One region of the Mesorhizobium sp. M4B.F.Ca.ET.058.02.1.1 genome, then DNA from elsewhere that is predicted to be linked to it. Evidence: riboswitches for the same ligand, from Rfam matches in the RefSeq annotation. Region 1 holds a riboswitch; the other holds the start of a gene.
What was found. A riboswitch is a leader RNA that binds a small molecule or an ion and turns the genes downstream of it on or off. The one in region 1 is predicted to bind cobalamin.
Positions count from the first base shown of each region.

Region 2: another riboswitch for cobalamin. It lies ahead of EJ073_RS18045 (aromatic ring-hydroxylating dioxygenase subunit alpha); the one in region 1 lies ahead of EJ073_RS00925 (DUF1636 family protein).

Region 1 covers NZ_CP034450.1:185,714-192,651, forward strand. The annotation lists partial or broken gene EJ073_RS31925 (cobaltochelatase subunit CobN) at 1-317, opposite strand, end outside; gene cobW (cobalamin biosynthesis protein CobW) at 335-1,372, opposite strand; gene EJ073_RS00925 (DUF1636 family protein) at 1,375-1,803, opposite strand; cobalamin riboswitch at 1,840-2,046, opposite strand; gene EJ073_RS00930 (DUF6348 family protein) at 2,107-2,799, opposite strand; gene EJ073_RS00935 (winged helix-turn-helix domain-containing protein) at 2,854-4,050, opposite strand; gene EJ073_RS00940 (NADH-quinone oxidoreductase subunit A) at 4,384-4,749, shown strand; gene EJ073_RS00945 (NADH-quinone oxidoreductase subunit B) at 4,740-5,321, shown strand; gene EJ073_RS00950 (NADH-quinone oxidoreductase subunit C) at 5,326-5,928, shown strand; gene EJ073_RS00955 (four helix bundle protein) at 5,963-6,295, shown strand; gene EJ073_RS00960 (NADH-quinone oxidoreductase subunit D) at 6,402-6,938, shown strand, end outside.
Region 2 covers NZ_CP034450.1:3,691,957-3,698,894, reverse strand. The annotation lists gene ugpC (sn-glycerol-3-phosphate ABC transporter ATP-binding protein UgpC) at 1-349, shown strand, start outside; gene EJ073_RS18060 (DUF680 domain-containing protein) at 445-684, opposite strand; gene EJ073_RS18055 (DUF680 domain-containing protein) at 766-975, opposite strand; gene EJ073_RS18050 (DUF680 domain-containing protein) at 1,044-1,250, opposite strand; cobalamin riboswitch at 1,753-1,956, shown strand; gene EJ073_RS18045 (aromatic ring-hydroxylating dioxygenase subunit alpha) at 2,074-3,321, shown strand; gene EJ073_RS18040 (hybrid-cluster NAD(P)-dependent oxidoreductase) at 3,399-4,499, shown strand; gene EJ073_RS18035 (PqqD family protein) at 4,641-5,072, shown strand; gene EJ073_RS32215 (hypothetical protein) at 5,123-5,764, shown strand; gene EJ073_RS32210 (hypothetical protein) at 5,977-6,174, shown strand; gene EJ073_RS18025 (glycosyltransferase family A protein) at 6,171-6,923, shown strand; gene EJ073_RS18020 (glycosyltransferase family A protein) at 6,923-6,938, shown strand, end outside.

The DNA of each region.
Region 1 (6,938 bases):
TCGCGCGCGACCGCGGCGAGCTGGTCGCAGCCGTAGCGCCACCAGTCATAGCCGCCGAGGATGCGGACCAGGATGACCTTGGCATGGCGGGCGACGCTGTCGATCCAGAGGTCGACCGACATCGGATGGCGGAGATCGCGCAACGCGGCGAGCCGCATTGAGGGCAATCGTTCCGCGTCGGCCTTCCATGCAGCCGCGAGCCCCGAGAGATCGCTGTCGGTGAAGGACAGCGCCACGACATCCGCAGGCGTCTGCCTGAGATCGACAGGCTCGGCGAGATCGTCGAGCGAGGCGGATGTGGTGGTGAGGATGTGCATGGCGGTTCGGGTTTGCCTCAGCCGGCGAGGATACGCTCGATCGCCGGGCGGTTCAGCCCCTTCAGGCCGATGACGACGAGGCGCGAGCGACGGTCGTCTTCGGCGGTCCAGGCGCGGTCGTAGTAGTGGTTGACGCGCGGCCCGACGGCCTGCAGCAAAAGCCGCATCGGCTTGCCGCCGACCTCGACGAAACCTTTTACGCGCAGCACGTTTTCCTCTTCGGCGGCGGCGGCGACGCGTTTTGCGAGCTCGTCCGGATTGGCGATCGATGGAATGTCGACAATGAAAGTGTCGAAGTCGTCATGTTCGTGGTCGAATGCGCCGTCATGATGGGATTTGCGATTCTCGATGTCGTCCTCGACGGCAAGACCAAGCCCCAGCAGCAGGGAAGGATCGACCTTGCCGTGCGACGTCGGCACGATCTTCACGGCGCGGGCGGAGTGTTCGTTGATGATGGCGTTGGCGCGGGCCGAACCGGCGGCGTCCATCAGGTCGCTCTTCGACAGGATGATCAGGTCGGCGCAGGCGACCTGATCTTCGAACACTTCCTCGACCGGATCGTCGTGGTCGAGCGTCTCGTCTTGCGCGCGCTGCGCCTGCAGGGCGTCCATGTCGTTGGCGACGCGGCCTTCGGCCAGTGCCGGGCCATCGACCACGGCGATGACGCCATCGACGGTCACGCGGCTCTTCACGCTCGGCCACTGGAAGGCCTGGACCAGCGGCTTGGGCAGAGCGAGGCCGGAGGTTTCAATCAGGATGTGGTCGACCTTCGGCGTCAGCGACAGGATCTGGTCGAGCGCCGGCACGAAATCGTCGGCGACGGTGCAGCAGATGCAGCCATTGGCCAGTTCGACGATGTTCTCCTCCGGACAGGTGTCAATGCCGCAGCCCTTCAGGATCTCGCCGTCAATGCCGATATCGCCAAACTCGTTCACAATGATCGCAATACGCTTGCCGCCGGCGTTTTCCAGGAGGTGGCGGACCAGTGTCGTCTTGCCGGCGCCGAGGAAGCCGGTGACGACGGTGCAGGGAACACGTGAGACGGAAGCGGTCATGGTCAGTCCTTCAGCAGATCGAGGGGAGGGATGCGGGCAACAAGGCCGCGCTTCAGGGAATCGGGCCGGCCGCGCCACGGGATGAGGCCGTCGGTCGAGGTGGCGAAGAGCTTGGCGCAGGTGACGAGGTCGGTGCCACGGGTCGCATCCAGATCGCCGAAGACGTAGCTCCAGCAGCCATCGCGCAGAAGTGCCGCGCTCAGTCGGCGCTTACAATTGCCGAGGCATTCGACGGTGCGGATGTTGATCTTTTCGCCGGAAGCCGCCCGGCGCGTGTCCTCGGCGAGCAGCGCGCCGGCGCGCGGATGGGCATCGGAACCGGTCTCGTCGCGGCAGGACGAGCAGACGATGACGGTCACGCCGGCCGGACCATCGTCGTCGCCGGACGGTAAGTCCGCTCTATCAGCCGGAAAACTGCTGTCGCGCTCCAAATCAGGCTCCTTGCCCGGAAACCCGCCGGGCGATCGGATTCTTTTCTCGCAGACGGCAGGTCTCCTGGCTCGCGGGTCATCGCCTTGGTTAGCCGCCTTCCCGGGGAACATCCCAGTGGCTTTCGGCCTTGGCTCTTCGCTTACAGTTGCGGGGACAGCCGCGGATTTGGGCATTTTTCCCGCACCGCATTCCCTCTTGGCTCCTCCTTTTGCCGGGAGGAGACCGTCTGGCCATGGATTTAGGCTTCTGCGGGCAGATGTGTCAACGCGCGGCTACGACATGGCTATGTCGGTCAGAGGCTGTCATGTGCCGCCAATCGGCAGGGCCAGGATAACTTGCCGGACTGCTTGATAACCATCGCCGTGGTCCCAGTCATGGCTGAGGGCTAGGTCCTGTCCTTCTTGCCAAACCTTATTATCCAGAAGGACCTCGGTGCAAATAAGCTCGCCTTTCAAGGCTGCAAAAAAGGTGCGTACAAAGTGACTGCCAGGGGAAACGGAAGCTATGAACAGCTTTTCCAGCTTGGCGTAGAACGTTGGATAACCCCGGTTCAGCGAATTAAGCTCGGTGGTGGCCTGGGAAATAACCGGTCCACCATAGATTTTCCAGCGAACATTTTTTTGCCAGATCTTCCAACAGGGACTGCTTTGCTGCCAAACCTCTACTTCGGCCTGCATGTTGTCGCAGACATGATCAGCCAGTCCCTCGATCGCCACGTGGAAAACGCCACGAAGAAATTTTTCAAACGCCTGATTTAATTCTTGTTCTCGCGTGTCACCGAAGCCAGCAAAGGATTCAATGACCGGCTGAACATCAAGCAGTGGGGAAAAAATGTAGATTTCGAGGACCAGCCGGCCAGCTTCCGCCTCGAATACCTCAGCCTCAAACCGAAGTTGCCTCGACTGTAGCAGAACGTCCTGATCTCTACGCACTGCATCGATCCCATGCGCAATCAATGCGCCATGGATCATGTCGAGCACTTTGTCCGATGCCATTGCACAACCTACGAGGTTTGTTGGAGCGTGTATGACAGAGGCTGCAGGGGTTGGCTATCTTATCTCGCCAGCCAGCGCCGGCCCCAAATCGCCGGCCGGCGTCACTTCGATGCGCTCAAGCCCAAGCCAGCCCTGCATCTGCTTCAATTCCTCGAAGAGTTCACCGGCCGTTTCGGGCGGAGCGTCGGCCTCGGCATAGGCGGCATGGACGCGCAGCACGCTGGCCGGGCGATCGGCCCGCAGATCGACGCGGGCGACGATCCGGTCGCCGAGCAGGAAGGGCAGCACATAATAGCCGTACTGGCGTTTTTCGGCCGGCGTGTAGATCTCGATGCGGTAGCGGAAGTCGAATAGCTTTTCCGTCCGCGTGCGCTCGAAGACCACCGGATCGAAGGGAGCGAGCAGGGCGCGGGCCTTTATTCGGCGCGGAAAGCGGGCGTCCTTGTGGAGATAGGCGGGCCTGTCCCAGCCCTCGACGCGCACCGGCAGCAGCTCGCCCGCCTCGACCAGTTCCTCGATCCGGTCCTTGGTGTCGCCGGGCGCCAGGCGAAAATAGTCGCGCAGGTCGCCATAGGTGGCGATGCCATGGGCGCGGGCGGAAATGCGCAGCAGCTCGCGATGCGCTTCCTCGACCGAGGGAACCGGCAGGTCGAGGACCGCCTGCGGCAACACGCGCTCCGGCAGGTCGTAGTAACGTTCGAAGCCGCGCCGGTAGGCGGTGGTGATGCGGCCGGCCCAGAACAGCCATTCGAAGGCGTGCTTGGCCTCGCTCCAGCCCCACCAGCCGCCATTGCCCTTGTGGCCCTCGATGTCGGAGGCGGCGATCGGCCCGCGTTCGGCGACTTGCCCGTAGATCTCCTCGATCATCGCCTTGCGCTCGCGGCCCCATTTGGCGAGGCCGAGATACATTTCCTCACCCCGCTCGGCGCGCAGCATGCGCCAGCGCAGCAGCGGCCAGGTCTCGACCGGCAGGAAGGAGGCCTCGTGCGCCCAGTATTCAAACACCTTGCGTTTGCGCGTTACGGCGGCATTGTCGAGCAGCGCCAGCGGGTAGGGGCCGAGGCGCGAATAGAGCGGCATATAGTGGGCGCGGACCACCGCGCTTACGGAATCGATCTGGAGCAGGCCGGTCCGGGAGAGAACGCGGGCGAGGTGGCGGCGATCAGGCGTGCCGGCCGGTTGCGGGTCGGTGAAACCCTGCGCGCCGAGCGCGATGCGCCTGGCCATGGTGAGAGATATCTTTTCCTTCATCCGGAAGCCTTGTCCTGATCCTTTGGCCCGCATTTGCGGTTCCTGATTCCGGCCATGCTAGCAGGCAAATGGCGGGAGATATGTCAGGAGAGAAAAGTGGAGTAAAAAATGAAGGAAATCAAACAGGAGCGGATCGGACCAGTTTCATTCGATAAGGCGTCGAGCGTCGCGTTTTGAACAAGGTTTGACTTGCTTCGCCGAAAGCGCTGCGCTAACCCTCGCCGCGTTGCAGCATAGGCCCTTAAAACGGTTCAGCGGTGAATCTGTCACGCTTCCGCAATAGGATCGCTTGCTGTAATCAACGTGGATTGACCGCCAACGGAAAGCCGCAGCATGAACGCACTTTTGAGTTCGTATCTGCCCATCGTCCTGTTTATCGGCGTGGCGCTTGTCGTCGGCTTGGCGCTGCTCGTGGCGCCGTTCCTGGTGGCCTACCGCAGCCCCGATCCGGAAAAGCTTTCCGCTTATGAATGCGGCTTCAACTCGTTCGACGACGCCCGAATGAAGTTCGACATCCGCTTCTACCTGGTGTCGATCCTGTTCATCATCTTCGATCTGGAAGTGGCCTTCCTGTTCCCGTGGGCGGTGTCCTTCTCGAAGATCGGCATGCTCGGGTTCTGGTCGATGATGGTGTTTCTGGCGGTGCTGACCATCGGCTTTGCCTATGAATGGAAAAAAGGAGCGCTGGAATGGGATTGAACGACAGTTCAGGCACCCTCGTCGCGCCGAAGCCCAAGGGCATCATCGATCCCAACACCGGCCGGCCGGTGGGGCAGGATGACCCGTTCTTCCTCGAGATCAACAACGAGCTGGCCGACAAGGGCTTCCTCGTCACCTCCACTGAGGCGCTGATCACCTGGGCGCGCAGCGGCTCGCTGATGTTCATGACCTTCGGCCTCGCCTGCTGCGCGGTGGAGATGATCCACACCTCGATGCCGCGCTATGACTCGGAGAGGTTCGGCGTCGCGCCGCGCGCGTCCCCGCGCCAGTCCGACATCATGATCGTCGCCGGCACGCTGACCAACAAGATGGCGCCGGCGCTGCGCAAGGTCTACGACCAGATGCCGGAGCCGCGCTACGTCATCTCCATGGGCTCCTGCGCCAATGGCGGCGGCTACTACCACTATTCCTATTCGGTGGTGCGCGGCTGCGACCGTGTCGTGCCCGTCGACATCTATGTGCCCGGCTGCCCGCCGAGCGCGGAAGCGCTGCTTTACGGCATTCTTCTGCTGCAGAAGAAGATCCGCCGCACCGGCACGATCGAGCGGTGAACCAATGAGCCAGAAGCTGAATGAACTCTCGACCTATCTGGGCGAGAAGATGACCGACCGGATTGGCGAAGCGGTGCTGGCCTATGGCGAACTCACCGTCTCCGTGGAGCCGATCAACCTGATCGAGGTGGCGACCTTCCTGCGCGATGATCAGCGCTGCCAGTTCATCTCGATCATCGACGTCTGCGGCGCTGACTATCCGTCGCGAGCCAAGCGCTTCGATGTCGTCTATCACCTGCTGTCGCCGAAGCAGAATGTGCGCATCCGCCTCAAGGTCCAGGCCGACGAGGAGACGCTGGTTCCCTCGCTCACCGCCGTCTATCCTGGCGCCGACTGGTTCGAGCGCGAGACCTACGACCTCTATGGCGTGCTGTTTTCGGGCCATCCCGACCTGCGGCGCATCCTCACCGACTACGGTTTCGAAGGCCATCCGCTTCGCAAGGATTTCCCGCTCACAGGCTTCGTCGAGGTGCGTTACGACGACGAAGCCAAGCGCGTCATCTACGAGCCGGTCGAGCTCAAGCAGGAATTCCGCAATTTCGATTTCCTCTCCCCATGGGAAGGCACGGATTACGTGCTGCCGGGGGATGAAAAAGCCAAGCAGTGAGTAGGGAAGTAGTGAGTAGTCAGTAGGGAAGGAATTGGAAAAGCGGATCGAATCTTATCGCGACCTGATGGTGTGGCAATCGGCGATGGTTCTCGCCGAAGATTGTTACCGTGTCACCAAAGGTTTCCCGAAAGACGAGATTTATGGAATGACCTCTCAGATGCGTCGCTCGGCGGTATCTATCGCCGCCAACATCGCCGAGGGATATGGTCGCGAAAACAGAGGGTCGTTCGTTCAATTCCTGCGCATGGCGCAGGGTTCGTTGAAGGAACTCGAAACACACGTATTGCTGGCATGTCGTTTCGGCATGCTGGAAAAGCCAACGAGATTGAGCTGCTGCTGCGATGCGAAGAGATTGGGAAAATGATGCGATACTTATCGGACGGTGCAGGCAAAACAGGCGAATAAGTAGGCATTGAGATTGATGATCACTACTCACTACTCACTACTGACTCTTCGCCAGAGGCGCCAGAATGGCTGAAACCTCCGTCCGCAACTTCAACATCAATTTCGGACCGCAACATCCTGCGGCGCATGGCGTTTTGCGCCTGGTGCTGGAGCTGGACGGCGAGGTGGTCGACCGCGTCGATCCGCATATCGGGCTGCTGCATCGCGGCACCGAGAAGCTGATCGAGGCCAAGACCTATCTGCAGGCGGTACCCTATCTCGACCGGCTCGACTATTGCGCGCCGATGAACCAGGAGCACGCCTTCGCGCTCGCCGCCGAGCGGCTGCTCGGCATCGAGGTGCCGAAGCGCGGCCAGCTGATCCGGGTGCTCTATTCCGAGATGGGCCGCATCATGTCGCACATCCTCAATGTGACGACGCAGGCGATGGACGTCGGCGCGCTGACGCCGCCGCTGTGGGGCTTCGTCGAACGCGAAAAGCTGATGGTGTTTTACGAGCGCGCCTCGGGTTCGCGCATGCACGCGGCCTATTTCCGCCCCGGCGGCGTGCACCAGGACCTGCCGCAGAAGCTGGTCGAGGACATCGGCAAGTGGATCGATCCG
Region 2 (6,938 bases), 3.0 Mb from region 1:
CATCAGCCATGTCGGCGGCCGCAAGGCGACGGTTCCGATCGCGACCCCTGCCTCGGCGAATGGCGCGGCGGTAAGTTTCGGCGTGCGGCCGGAAGACCTGGCGATCGCTACCGGCACGGAGTATCTGTTCGAGGGAACGGTGGACTATGTCGAGCAGCTTGGCGAGGTCCAGCTCGTCTATGTCGACATCGGCCGCGCCGACCTGCCGCTGGTGACGAAACTGCCGGGCAATGTCGAGGTCAAGCGAGGTGCTGTGCTGCGGCTCAACGCCGATGCCGGCGATCTGCACATCTTCGATGCGGACGGCCACTCCTTCACGCTGCACATGGCGGCAGCGAAGGCGGCCTGAACTTCACGTTGGACAAAACAAGAGCGGCGGGCACTGCCCGCCGCTCTGGTACTCAGCCAGCCGGTAGAACCGGAATGGGCGGCTCTGTCCGGCTGTTAGCGGCCGAACAGGTTGCGATCGCTGCCCTGAGGGGCGGACTTCTCAACGTCGCCCGACGAGTTTAGCAGCTTGTAGACCGGCGAGCTGGTGTCGCGCGTCGAAGACGTCTGGGTGGTGTCGACGCCGGCGGCGGCCGGCCGCTGATTAATGTCAGTCCCGCCAACATTGTCATTGCGGGCATAGGCGCTGCCGGCGGCGATCAAAAGAGCGGCGGCGGTAAGAGCAATCTTCTTCATTTCTGGTACTCCTGAATCTGCATCGGAGCGGCGAGACTGTCCGCCGCGTCCATCTTCCGTTGGAGCGTGGTCCGGATCGGCCTAGTTGTTGCCGAAGAGGTTGCGGTCGCTGCCCTGGTCGGCGGGCTTCTCGGCGGCCGGCTGCGACTGCTTGATCGAAGCCGTGTACGAGCTGTCGACCGCGGTGGCCGGCTGGTTGGCACCGTCGGAACCGAAGTGGTCGCTGCCGGCTGCGAAAGCGCCGCCCGAGATGGCCAGGAGGGCTGCGGTGGCAAGGATGATTTTCTTCATCTTAGTGTTCCTGAATTTCTGAGGATCCCGAGCGGCGGGCATCGCCCACCGCGGTCAGGGATCGTGTGTTAGTTGTTGCCGAACAGGTTGCGGTCCGAGCCCTGTGCCGGCGTCTGAGCGGCCGGTTCCGACTTCTTGACCGAAGCCGTGTACGAGCTGTCGACGGCAGCGGCGGGCTGATTGGCACCGTTCGAACCGTAGTGGTCGCTGCCACCAGCAAAGGCGCTGCCGGAAATGGCCAGAAGGGCGGCGGCAGTAAGAACAATCTTTTTCATTTTTAGTACTCCAGTATATTTTTCCGTCCGTCTAGCGGCGTGTCTTGGGAGGAAAGCGCGTCGTTCGGACAGCCCCGATGTGGGAGAGCCCCTTCCCGGTTTCCAATCACGAAGTTGTTTCGCCTGGACCATGACTCTGCACCTTGAAATTGTGCAACGGCCTCCCACACGTATTGTATTGTAAAGCAATATCAATATGTTATCCGAATGGCCCATCGACCCAGTTGACGATTTGGAAGATCTGCGTTCACACGGTCCTGCACGCATTGTCAACAGAAACGAACCGTTCGGTTCGATTTTAGAATCTCCTAATGGTCACTTTTCTATACTGTTAACCAATTCAGACCCGGTCAGCGGTCGATATGAAGGCGTTTCCAGCGCGCGATTCGGATCGCCCCCGAGGACGGCAATTCGGCGCCAGCGTGCCGCGAACCCGAAACGCGTGTCGCGCCCGCACGGATGCGATGTCGTTTTCGTACCGACGGTCCGCCGGCCTTAGTGATTAGATCAGGCCATCTCAGGTGCCGACCCGTGACGACGGGACGGAGAATTGGGAAGCCGGTCAAATTCCGGCGCTGCCCCCGCAACGGTGGTGGAGTTCAAGTCGCGACGGGAGACCACTGGGCCATCTGGCCTGGGAAGGTGTCGCGCCCGCCCGCAAGGGCACTCCAGAGCCCGGAAACCAGCCCGAGATTTCTAGGCTCGACTGATCGCGGTGGGCGGTCAAGAGGCGGATGGCGCGCGCCTGGCCCTGCCGGTGGCCGCCGTTCCTCTCCATCACCACCAGTTCAGTCCTTGATGCGACCGACGCGAGGGACAGGACATGGATGCGCGCAACGACATGCTGAGGCACCTGCATAACCGCAGGCAGGGCTTTTCGCTCGAACAGCCTTTCTACACCGACCCGGATTACTTCAAGCTCGACATGGAACTAATCTGGTATCGCGACTGGCTGTTCATCGGGCACGATTGCGAACTGCCGAAGCCGGGCAGCTACATCACCGCGCAGATCGGCGATTATCCGGTGGTCCTGGTCCGCGACCAGCAAGGCAGGATCAACGCCTTCCATAATTCCTGCCGCCATCGCGGCAGCCGCGTCTGCAACGCCGAGAAGGGCACCGCGGCGAAGCTCGTCTGCCCTTATCATCAATGGACCTACGAACTCGACGGCAGGCTGCTGTTCGCCCGCCAGATGGCGGATGGCTTCGACAAGAGCCAGTTCGGCCTGAAGCCGGTCGCCTGCGAGAGCGTCGGCGGCTACATCTTCATCTGCCTGGCGAAGGAGCCCGCCGATTTTGCGCCGATGCGCGCCATGATCGAACCCTATCTCCTGCCGCATCGATTGACTGAGGCGAAGGTCGCTTTCGAATCGACCATCGTCGAGAAGGGCAACTGGAAGCTGGTCTGGGAAAACAACCGCGAGTGCTACCACTGCGCCGGCAATCATCCCGAACTCTGCAAGACCTTTCCCGAGGCGCCGACGGTGACCGGCGTGCATGGTGCCGAAAGCGATCCCGAGATGCAGGCGCATTGGGCGAAATGCGAGGCGGCGGGCCTGCCGAGCAAGTTCCGCATAGACCCCGCCGGTCAGTATCGCGCCACCCGCGCCCCGCTCTTGCGCGATGCCGTCAGCTACACGATGAGCGGCAAGCGCGCGGTGAGGAAGAACCTATCCACGAGCGTCTCGGCGGACCGCATCGGCACGCTGATGCATTACCACTATCCGACGACCTGGAACCATATCCTGATCGACCATGCCGTCACCTTCCGGGTGCTGCCGATCAGCGCCACCGAAACCGCGGTGACGACGAAATGGCTGGTCCACAAGGATGCGGTGGAAGGCGTCGACTACGATCTTGCCGAACTCACCCATGTCTGGACCGAGACCAACGACCAGGATCGCCGCATCGTCGAGGAAAATGCTTTCGGCATCCTGTCGCCGGCCTATGAACCCGGCCCCTATTCGGAGCAGCATGAGGGCGGCGTCATCCAGTTCGTCGAATGGTACGCCTCCTTCATGGGCCCGCGCCTTGCCGAAGGCGGCCAGCCGACGCTGCGCAGTGTTGCCTAGCACATGGCGCCCAAAAGTGTTGAGCGGTTTTGGCATCACGACATGTGCAGAATGAAAAGGACCAAGGGATGAACGCGATGACCGATCTCGGCCTCTATCGCCATCTCGACGAGATGGCGCCCTGGAACGACCGGCTGCAGGTGCTGGAGGTGATCGGCGTCAGCGACGAGGCGCCGGACGTCAAGACCTTCACCTTCCGCTCCGACAACCAGACCTGGTTCCGCTACAAGCCCGGCCAGTTCGTGACGCTGGAACTGCCGGTCGCCGACGGACCGCTGATGCGCACCTACACGATGTCCTCGTCGCCGTCGCGGCCGTTCTCGATCGCGGTGACGGTGAAGGCGCAGGCCGGCAGCATCGGCACGCGCTGGATGTTCGACAATCTCAAGCCCGGCGCCCATGTGAAGGCCTATGGCCCGGCCGGCGATTTCTCGCTGCACAGCCATCCGGCGGCCAAGTACCTGTTCATCTCTGCCGGCTCCGGCGTCACGCCGATGATGTCGATGCTGCGCTGGCTGAACGACTGCGCGCCCTGGACCGATGTCGGTTTCGTCAACTGCGCGCGCAGGGCGGAAGAGATCATCTTCCGCAAGGAGCTTGAATTGCTGGGCAGTCGCATGCCCGGCCTGTCGCTCGGCTTCATGATCGAGGAACGCTCCATCCGCGAGGGCTGGTTCGGTCACATGGGGCGGATCGACGCCATAAGGCTTCCGCTTCTGGCACCTGACTACCGCGAGCGGGAAATCTTCTGCTGCGGCCCCGACCCGTTCATGCGCGCCGTCCGGCAGATGCTGGAGGCCGCCGGCTTCGACATGGCCAAATACCACCAGGAAAGCTTTGCCGCGCCGGTGGTGGAGGAAGTGCCGGCGCCGTTCGCGCTGCCGACCGACGGCGGCATCGAGATGCCCGTCGAGGCCGCGACGCCGGTTCGCTTTTCACTTTCCGATGTCGATGCCGAATGCATCGCCGGGCAAACCGTGCTGCAGACGGCGCGCGCCTCTGGCGTCAGGATCCCGGCCGCCTGCGAATTCGGCCTGTGCGGCACCTGCAAGGTGAAGAAGGTGTCCGGCGAGGTCGAGATGAGTCACAATGGCGGCATCCTCGATCACGAGATCGCCGACGGCTTCATTCTCGCCTGCTGCTCGAGGCCGATGACGGCGCTGGAAATCGAGGCCTGATCCACCCTATAGAACCCCAAAAGTGGCAGGCGTCTCGCTGTGTTCATCGTCTTGCCAAGCTGGAACCGAGTGTTTACAGGCGTTCCTCGGGGGAGCACCGCGGTACCGCGGTTGCTTGAGCTATGAAGTGGGGCAAGAACAATGCGGGCAGCGGATGTCTACGCTGTTGCGAGCAAGGATATCGTTTTTGAATCCTTCGACGGCGAAGCCGTCGTGCTTGATCTCGCGAGCGGAAGGTATTTCGGTTTCTCCGATACGGGCAGCCGTATCTGGCAAGCGCTGTCGTTGGGCGTGCCGGCCCCGGTGCTGGTCGGACTGGCCGCGGGAACGGCGACGATAGGATTGGTCGAACTCGAAAGCTTCATCGCGCAGCTCATCGATTTCGGCCTGCTGGCGCCAGCCCCGGATGCGTCGGCGCAGCCGCTGCCGAGCGGGCTGCCGGCCGAGCTTGCCGCGTCCCGCGAACCCCTGAAGGTTGACGTCCACGACGATCTTGCCGATCTCATCATGGTCGATCCGATCCATGAGGTCGAGGAACCCTTGGGCTGGCCCGCGGTCAAGCACGCGTCGTGAGACATCCGGGAGCGGCCGATCGCATTGGCGACGGTGCGCGGGAACAGGCCATGTCGCAGGTCACCCTCGGAAGCTTGCCGGACTATGCGCGCCAGGTTTTGGCCATGGCCGAGAGTGCGGCCGCCAGCTATTCCGTCACGCGGGATGTCCGTTTGCCCCGGTTGGACATGGCTGTCCATCTCACGCCCGGCCCCTTCGCGGATGCCATCGACCGCGGCCTTGTTCCGGCCGGCGGTGATCGGCAAGCGTCGGGCGTATGCCGCATCCTCATCGCCCATCCAGGCATCGGTAACATCGCCGCTCCGGCGAAATGGGGCGAGGCGCAGTTCGCCCCGCACGCCTTTGCCTCCCGGCTTGCCGACGCCGGGCTGCGCGGCTGCTACTTCCACGACCTCGACTTTTGGCAGGTATACGATCCCAAGCGCCGTGTCGGCGCGCAATTGATGCGCTCCGCCGACGGCTTTCCGCCCTGGGAGCCGGGCGCGCCGCTGCGCGCCTTTCTGCATTGGGACTATGCGGCGCGCGGCATGCGGCTTGCGCATGCCGGCACGCTGGGCATCGGCGGCAAGGGCATCCTGCTTGCCGGCGCCGGTGGAGCAGGAAAATCGGGAACCGTCGTCGCCGGCCTGCTCAACGGCCTGGACAGCGTCGGCGACGACTATGTGCTTATCGACAGGACGGATGAGGGGTAAGGGCGTATCCGCTGTTTTCCACCCTCAAGCAGGATCCCGAGGGTTTCGAACGGCTTGGCCTCAGGCAGCGGCTGAAATCCTATGGTCCGCTGAACTGGCAGGGCAAGCATCCGTTCCGCATCGATGACGTCGCGCCCCGGCCGCTGCCGGCAAGTCTGGACATCGCAGCGCTGGTGGTGCCACATATCGGCGGTGGTGGGACAAGCTCGGTCATGCCCTTGTCGCGCAAGGACGCCATGATTGCGTTGGCGCCGTCCGGCATCGCTCAGATGCCTGGCGAGCGCGAAGGCGGCTTTCGCTTTTTCAGCGATCTTACCCGCCTTTTGCCATGCTACCGTCTGGCGCTGGGGACGCGCCCGGAGGAAATCGCTGCCACGGTTTCCGGGTTTCTCGCGCGAGGCTCCGCATGAAGCTGAGCGTGATTATGCCAGTCCATAACCGCGAGAAGTATGTCGGCGCTGCGCTGCGCTCGCTGCTCAGGCAGCGCGACGGTGCCGATCTCGACATCATCGTCATCGACGACGGCTCGATCGACGGCTCGGTTGAGGTGGTGCGCTCGATGATGAGCGAAGCATCCTGCATCCGCCTTTTCCAGCAGCCCAATATGGGCGTCACCAAGGCGCGCAACGCCGGCCTCCGGCAGCTCCTGCCACAGACCGGCTTTGTCTCCTTCCTCGATTCGGACGACATCTCGCCGGCCGGCCGCTTCAAGGACGATTTGGCGCTTTTCGAAACCGATCCCGGTCTCGATCTGACCTATTCGCTGATGACCCTGGCCGACAATCTGGACGACGAGACGCTGGAGCCGGCGGCCGACAGCCACTGCGTGACCGTGCGCGGAATCCATCTGTCGGCCGGGATATTCACGCGCCGGCTTGTCGATCGGATCGGTGACTTCGACACCGATTTCAGCCAGGCCGAAGACACCGACTACCTGCTGCGCACTTTCGAGAGCGGCCCGAACTATGTCATGCCCGATACGGTGGGGCTCTATTACAGGCGCCATCCCGGCAACATGACCAGGGAGCCTGATATTCCCCGTCGCGAGTTCATGCGCGCGCTCCACAAATCGATGAAGCGGCGCCGGGCCGACCCGTCGCTGTGTGCGATCGACAAGATCTTTGAGGTCAAGGATCTCGCGGATTGGCGGTTCATGTGATGGCTGGCTACGGCG